Regions from separate parts of the Paenibacillus oryziterrae genome, predicted to be linked through region 2. Evidence: riboswitches for the same ligand, from Rfam matches in the RefSeq annotation. Region 2 holds a riboswitch; the other holds the start of a gene.
The links. Region 2 has a riboswitch for S-adenosylmethionine ahead of ACAN55_RS07785 (methionine ABC transporter ATP-binding protein). Riboswitches for the same ligand answer to the same signal wherever they lie in the genome.

Region 1: it holds a riboswitch for S-adenosylmethionine, as region 2 does, so the genes downstream of both, metA (homoserine O-acetyltransferase MetA) here and ACAN55_RS07785 (methionine ABC transporter ATP-binding protein) in region 2, are expected to answer to the same signal.

What each region holds. Positions count from the first base shown of each region.
Region 1 covers NZ_JBGJZO010000010.1:87,926-91,342, reverse strand. The annotation lists gene ACAN55_RS12950 (HRDC domain-containing protein) at 1-334, shown strand, start outside; gene corA (magnesium/cobalt transporter CorA) at 444-1,379, opposite strand; SAM riboswitch class I at 1,777-1,907, shown strand; gene metA (homoserine O-acetyltransferase MetA) at 2,019-2,936, shown strand; gene ACAN55_RS12935 (PLP-dependent transferase) at 2,974-3,417, shown strand, end outside.
Region 2 covers NZ_JBGJZO010000005.1:26,424-29,840, forward strand. The annotation lists gene ACAN55_RS07780 (Cthe_2314 family HEPN domain-containing protein) at 28-759, shown strand; SAM riboswitch class I at 861-1,007, shown strand; gene ACAN55_RS07785 (methionine ABC transporter ATP-binding protein) at 1,105-2,118, shown strand; gene ACAN55_RS07790 (methionine ABC transporter permease) at 2,115-2,786, shown strand; gene ACAN55_RS07795 (MetQ/NlpA family ABC transporter substrate-binding protein) at 2,852-3,417, shown strand, end outside.

The DNA.
Region 1 (3,417 bases), on a different contig from region 2:
ACGGGGTCTCAATATGGAGCAGCTCAAGGAAGAATGTGGCGTAAGCCGCCGCGACCTGCTGGAAGCCGTCGAGGAGTTGGAGCGAGAAGGCTATACCGCCGAGAAGCTGATATCCCATGAGCTTGCCGGAATGCCGCAGAGTGAAAAGGATAAGGTGTGGAATGCATATACGGAGCTAGGGGATACTTTTTTGAAACCTGTGCTGTTCAAAGTGTATGGAGAAGATTTCTCCGCTCCAGGAGGACTTGATTTCTATTATGAGCGCCTGCGCCTGATCCGGATCCGTTACCGGCGTAGCCATACGGAAGCTTTGGACATAGCCTCAAGCTCTTAGCATCTTGAGCGGCAGGGCGGATAGATAAATGCGAAAAAGACGAAGGTCTTCCCAGCAGTCTGCACCGGGCGCCTTCGTCTTTTTATAAGGGATCGTTCTATATCTCCGTTCATAGCCAGTCTTTCTTTTTGAATATATACATCATTCCGCAGCCCAGCGTTACCATCACGCCGATTACGCCATAGTATCCATATTGGGAATGTGTCTCGGGAATATTGTCAAAGTTCATGCCATAAATACCTGTAATGACGGTCAGCGGCATGAATATGGTCGTAATCGCCGTAAACACTCTCATGATCTCATTGGCACGGTTGGCGATACTGGACTGGTATGCCTCTCGTAAGTTTCCCATAAGATCGCGATAGGTCTCAAACGTTTCAGAAATCTTGACCGCATTCTCGTAGATGTCGCTGAAATATTTCTGCAGCTGATCGTCGATGAGGCGAAGATCCTTTTTATTCAGTGTATTGATAACTTCCTTCTGCGGCCCAAGCATCTTCTTCAGCCACAGAATTTCACTTCGCAGACCGATGATTTCACTGAGATGTGATTTCTTGGTGTGCATGAGCAGATCTTCTTCGAGCTTCTCGATTCGGGCTTCAATCCGGTCACCGACGGAGAAAAAGTTATCGACAACAAGGTCAATCAGCAGATACAGGAACCGGTCAGGCTCACTGACCTCCTGTTCCCAGAGCATTGGCTTCAGGACGCGTAGTTCATGAATCTTCTGCTTGGTTACAGTTATAATGTAATGTCTTCCAAGAAAGACGTTTAGCGCGCGAAGGAAAATTTCTTCATCGTCAAAACGGATGCTGTTGACCACAATAAAATAATGGCTTTCATAAATCTCAATCTTTGGACGCTGATCCTCTTCACTTAGACAGTCCTCTACGGCCAGATCATGAAGATTAAATAAGGGCTGAATGGATTCCAGATCCTCCACATCGGCGTCAATCCAATAGAACCCTTCCGCCGGGGCGGTCAGGGTTTGTTCAATGTCATCAATTTGTGTAAAAACTCCCGCGTTAACCAGCCGGATTTTCATCTGATTTCACTCCTTCTGTCCCTAGTCTTTACCAGGGAGTGCTAATAAAAGCACAGAAAAAAATCAGCTTGGCCGGGTCACTAAAGAGAGACAGGGCAGAATAAACTTTGAGGGGCATGAAGAAATGTTATTCCGGCCGCCGGCAAGCTGATGTTAATCCTATGCGGTTGATCGTTCTTGGCACTTATATGCGAGCTCGGGTCGCCTTCCATTCTTCATCTCACCTCTTTTGGTTTATTCAGGTATGCAAACACTTGTCTAGTATAACGCCGGGTTATGCACCTTTCAAGACAAATTCTTTTCATTTTCAGGGCTCGAGATCATTGTATGGACTTGACGAAAGTTAGGTTCATGATTTAAAGTAATTTTTAAAGAAAAATCAATTAAATAAAGCTAAATCTTATCAAGAGCAGGTGGAGGGACTAGCCCGATGAAACCCGGCAACCGGCGTGTGAACGCACGGTGCTAATTCTTGCGGAACCTTGTTTGACGTGAATCGTCAGACTGGGATTTTCTGGCAGATGAGAGAGGCGCATATGACAGTACAATATGACCTTTCTCGTTACCGGGAAGGGTCTTTTTGAGTATTCAGGAAGTGAAAGTGTACGATTAAACATCCCAAGAAGGAGTGGAGTATCAGTGCCGATTAAAATTCCCGACAGCTTGCCGGCAAAAGAAATATTGTCCGGAGAAAATATTTTTGTGATGGATGAAAGCAGAGCGTACCATCAGGACATTCGTCCGCTGCGCATTGCGATTCTTAATTTGATGCCTACGAAAGAGACGACGGAGACGCAGCTGCTGCGCTTAATCGGGAACTCGCTGATTCAGGTGGATGTGGTGCTGCTCCATCCTTCTTCCCACACCTCCAAGAATACCTCGGCGGAGCATCTGAAAAGCTTCTATAAAACCTTCGATGAAATCAGGGACCGCCGTCTGGATGGGCTGATTGTTACCGGTGCACCCGTGGAACAGATGGAGTTTGAGGATGTCACCTACTGGGAAGAGCTGAAGGAGATTTTTGAGTGGAGCAAGGATCATGTGACTTCAACTATTCATATTTGTTGGGCGGCACAGGCGGGTCTCTATCATCACTTCGGCGTCCGCAAGGTCAGTCTGGAAGAGAAATGTTTCGGCGTATTCCCTCATACTTTAAGCTCCAGTAATGTTAAGCTGCTGCGCGGCTTTGATGAGGTGTTCCATGTTCCTCATTCCCGGCACACCGATGTTTCACGGGAGGATATTCTGGCATCACCGGAGCTTCGTATCCTTGCGGAGTCCGAGGAAGCCGGGGTGTACCTGGTAGCCACAGAAGACGGCAGACAGATATTTGTTACCGGACATTCTGAATATGATCCATTCTCCCTGAAATGGGAATATGACCGTGATATCGCCAAGGGTATGGATATCGCACTGCCGAAGCATTACTATCCTAATGATGATCCTTCAAAGACACCTCCGGCAGTCTGGCGTGCTCATGCCAACCTATTATTTGCCAATTGGCTGAACTATTATGTATATCAGGAGACTCCTTACGATATTGGTCACATGATTTAGAGAAACTACGCGATCCGCACATTTCAGGAGGGTTAACATGGACGAGAAATTGAAGATTGAAAGCAGATTGGCTCAAATCGGTTCACAGGATGATCCGGCTACCGGTGCAGTGAATTATCCCATTTATCAATCCACAGCCTTTCGCCATCCGCGGCTCGGGCAGAGCACTGGCTTTGATTATATCCGCACCAAGAATCCTACGCGTACGATCCTTGAGACAGCCGCGGCTGAGCTGGAATCTGGTGATGCCGGATTTGCCTGCAGCTCAGGGATGGCAGCGCTACAGACGGTATTCGCCTACTTCAGCCAGGGGGATCATCTCATTGTGTCCCTTGATTTATACGGTGGTACATACCGGCTACTCGAACGTATACTTTCGCGCTTCGGAGTTACCGCCTCTTATGTAGATACCAATGATCTGGATGCGCTGGAAAGCGTTCGCCGCCCGAATACCAAGGCGGTCTTCATCGAGACGCCGACC
Region 2 (3,417 bases):
AACAGGATTGCGTAAGGAGGAAGCGGTATGCTGCGTGTGCTGCTGGGGGAACCACCCCGTGTAAATAGCGGAGTATTAGGCGAGGCCATGGATGAAATGGGCAGAATGGCGGCGCTGCTGCGCAAGGAAATGAACATTCACGAGGATCGCAGCCATGAGTTCCGTGAGCTGGAGATTTGGACCCGGGGACTGATGTCCTCCCTGGATGAGCTGGAACAAAGCCTGTTCGCCGCGGCATTTTTCCGTAAATCGGTGGTCAGCGGGAATATCGACGATATGGAGGCCGCTGAGCAGGGAGAATATGCACGATATGTGTATTTTTATAAAAATGGATTTATCCGTGTATTCTCCCTGCTGGACAAGCTGGGTACAGTACTTAACACGCTCTATAATCTGAATACCTCCAAAGTAAAAGCCCACTTTTCTTACTTTACGGTGCTGCGTCAGTTTCAAATCATCAATGAGCATACGGTGCTTGCTGGTCAGCTTGAAACAATCAAAAATTTGTACAGGGTGCCACTGCAAAACCTGCGAAAACGCCGGAATTCCGAGATTCATTACATGAATTCCGAGATGCAGGACGATCTGTGGCAGCGGCATCAGGGTCTCCACAACAAGGTGAAACTTGAGGATCTGGATAGTCATCTTGAGGATCTTCAGCAGGGGCTTGAAATGGCATGCAAATCTCTCGTACAGGCTTACCGCTACAGTATCGAGCAATGGAATAAGACGTCAACTGCTTCTAAAAACAGAAGCTGATGATAGTTCCAAAATTTTTTCTTTGACAAAGAAACTGAATATATCCTATACTTACTTGCATTAACATCTTTACAAGCAGCGTTAACTAATTGAATACTAGAATCTTATCGAGAGCGGCGGAGGGATAGGCCCGATGAAGCCCGGCAACCGATTGATGTTCTGACAGTCAGTTTTGACTCAGAGCAGCAATGTCATGGTGCTAATTCCTACAATGCCGTATACGTGATGCGGCCTTTGGCAGATGAGACGGCATTGTATATAAACGAAACAGGGCCTCTTGCGATCTGCGAATGATCGTCGGGGTCTTTTTTATATGCAAATAAGCAAAAAAGGAGGGACGGCTACATGATAGAACTTAAAAGTTTGACCAAGGTGTACGGGAAAGGCAAAAGTGCGGCTACTGCACTCTCAAATCTTGATTTATCAATCCGAAAAGGAGAGATATTCGGTGTGATCGGTCACTCCGGTGCGGGAAAAAGCACATTGATCCGTTGTATCAATTTGCTGGAACGTCCGACAGAAGGTGAAGTTTGGGTAGACGGAGTGGAGTTAACTAAGCTTAACCGCAGGCAGCTGCAGAATCAGCGCCGGAAGATCGGTATGATCTTTCAACATTTTAATCTGCTGTCCTCAGCAACCGTCTATGAGAATATCGCTTTTCCGTTGCGGCTGGCTGGTACGCCTAGAGCAGCGATTGAGAGTAAGGTATCGGAGCTGCTGGCGCTTGTGGGTCTGGAAGAGCACAAAAATAAATACCCGGCGCAACTATCAGGCGGACAGAAGCAGCGTGTCGGGGTTGCCCGTGCACTTGCCAGCGAACCGGACGTGCTGCTCTGCGACGAAGCGACCTCTGCGCTTGATCCGCAGACGACCGATTCCATTCTGAAGCTGCTGCTGGATATCAACAAGCGGTTTCATCTGACCATTGTGTTAATCACACATGAGATGCATGTCATTCAGAGTATCTGCGACCGGGTTGCGGTCATCCATGGAGGCGGAATTGTCGAGCAGGGTGATGTGACCGAGGTGTTCCTGAAGCCAAAGCATGACATTACACGGGAGTTCATTCGTAGCGAAGCGAAGAATGATGGGCCGCTCCGGGCTGCTATCGAAGGACAACCAGATTCGTCAAAAGCGGTCAAGATTACGTTCCTCGGGCAAAAAACGTATGAGTCCACCCTGTCCCGGGTAGCGAGCGGAACCGGCGTCAATTTTGCCATTCTGCAGGGTACGATATCGACGATCAAGGATGTACCTTATGGGCAACTGATCGTCCGATTTGAAGGCTCGCCGGATGCTGTGGGCGCTACAATTACCGAATTGACCACCCAAGGGCTTGATGTGGAGGTGCTGGTATGAACAAACCACTCGATTTTTCCTTGATTAAATGGGATGAAATGCTTACGGGGACATGGGATACACTCAAGATGTTAGGATTTTCATCATTGTTCACAATTATTCTTGGTATTCCACTCGGAATTGTGCTATATTTGTGGGGGAGATCAACAACCCCGGGAATTCGCGTACTTTACGGAATAGCATCCTTTATCGTCAACATTCTCCGGTCTGTGCCTTTCATCATTTTGATGATTGCCGTTATTCCATTAAGCCGTGAGATTGTGGGAACCTCCATTGGTGTTAAAGGCATTATCCCGGCGTTGGTTATCGGAGCAGTTCCATTCCTGGCCCGTCTGGTTGAAACCTCGTTGCGCGAGGTAGACCGTGGCGTCATCGAAGCGGCGCAGGGTATGGGAGCTTCCACCTGGCAGATCATTACGCGAGTACTGCTACCTGAAGCACTTCCGGGTCTGGTAGCCGGCATTACAATTGCGGTTGTTACGCTTGTATCCTACACCGCAATGTCCGGGTCGGTTGGAGGCGGAGGTCTTGGGGATCTGGCAATCCGATACGGATACCACCGTTATCAGAAGGAAGTCATGATTGTATCCATCATTCTGCTGGTGCTGCTGGTGCAGTTGCTGCAGATGGCGGGAGACCGGCTGGTCCGGTATTTTACACGGAAATAAGGTACATCCACATAGATATCCTTATTCATAAATTTAAATCATACTGTTAAGAGGGGGATTTACAAATGAAAAAAGTATTGCTGATGTTCTTTAGCCTGACACTGATCGTGGTGCTGGCAGCTTGCGGCAACAACAACAATAATTCTTCCAACGCGGCTGCGACGAATGCACCTGCTGGCGAAGCAACAGCTGAAGCTACTGAAGCACCTGCTGCTGAACCTGTTACCCTGGTGATTGGCGCTTCTCCGATTCCACATGCTGAAATACTGGAAGCTATCGCTCCACAGCTGGAAGCACAAGGCGTAAAGCTTGAAATCAAAGAATTCACGGACTATATCCTTCCGAATACACAACTCGCTGAAGGTGAACTGGATGCGAACTTCTTCCAGCACAAACCTTACCTCGATGATCAAAATAAACAAAACGGAACAGACCTGGTATCTGTTGCAGCTGTTCACGTTGAACCGTTTGGTGCTTATTCCAAAAAGATTAAATCCATTGATGAGCTTGCCGATGGCGCAAAAGTAGCTATTCCTAATGATGCTACAAACGGTGGCCGTGCGCTTATCCTTCTTGCGAAGAATGGTCTGATCACTTTGAAAGATCCAACTAATATCAGCTCCACTAAAGC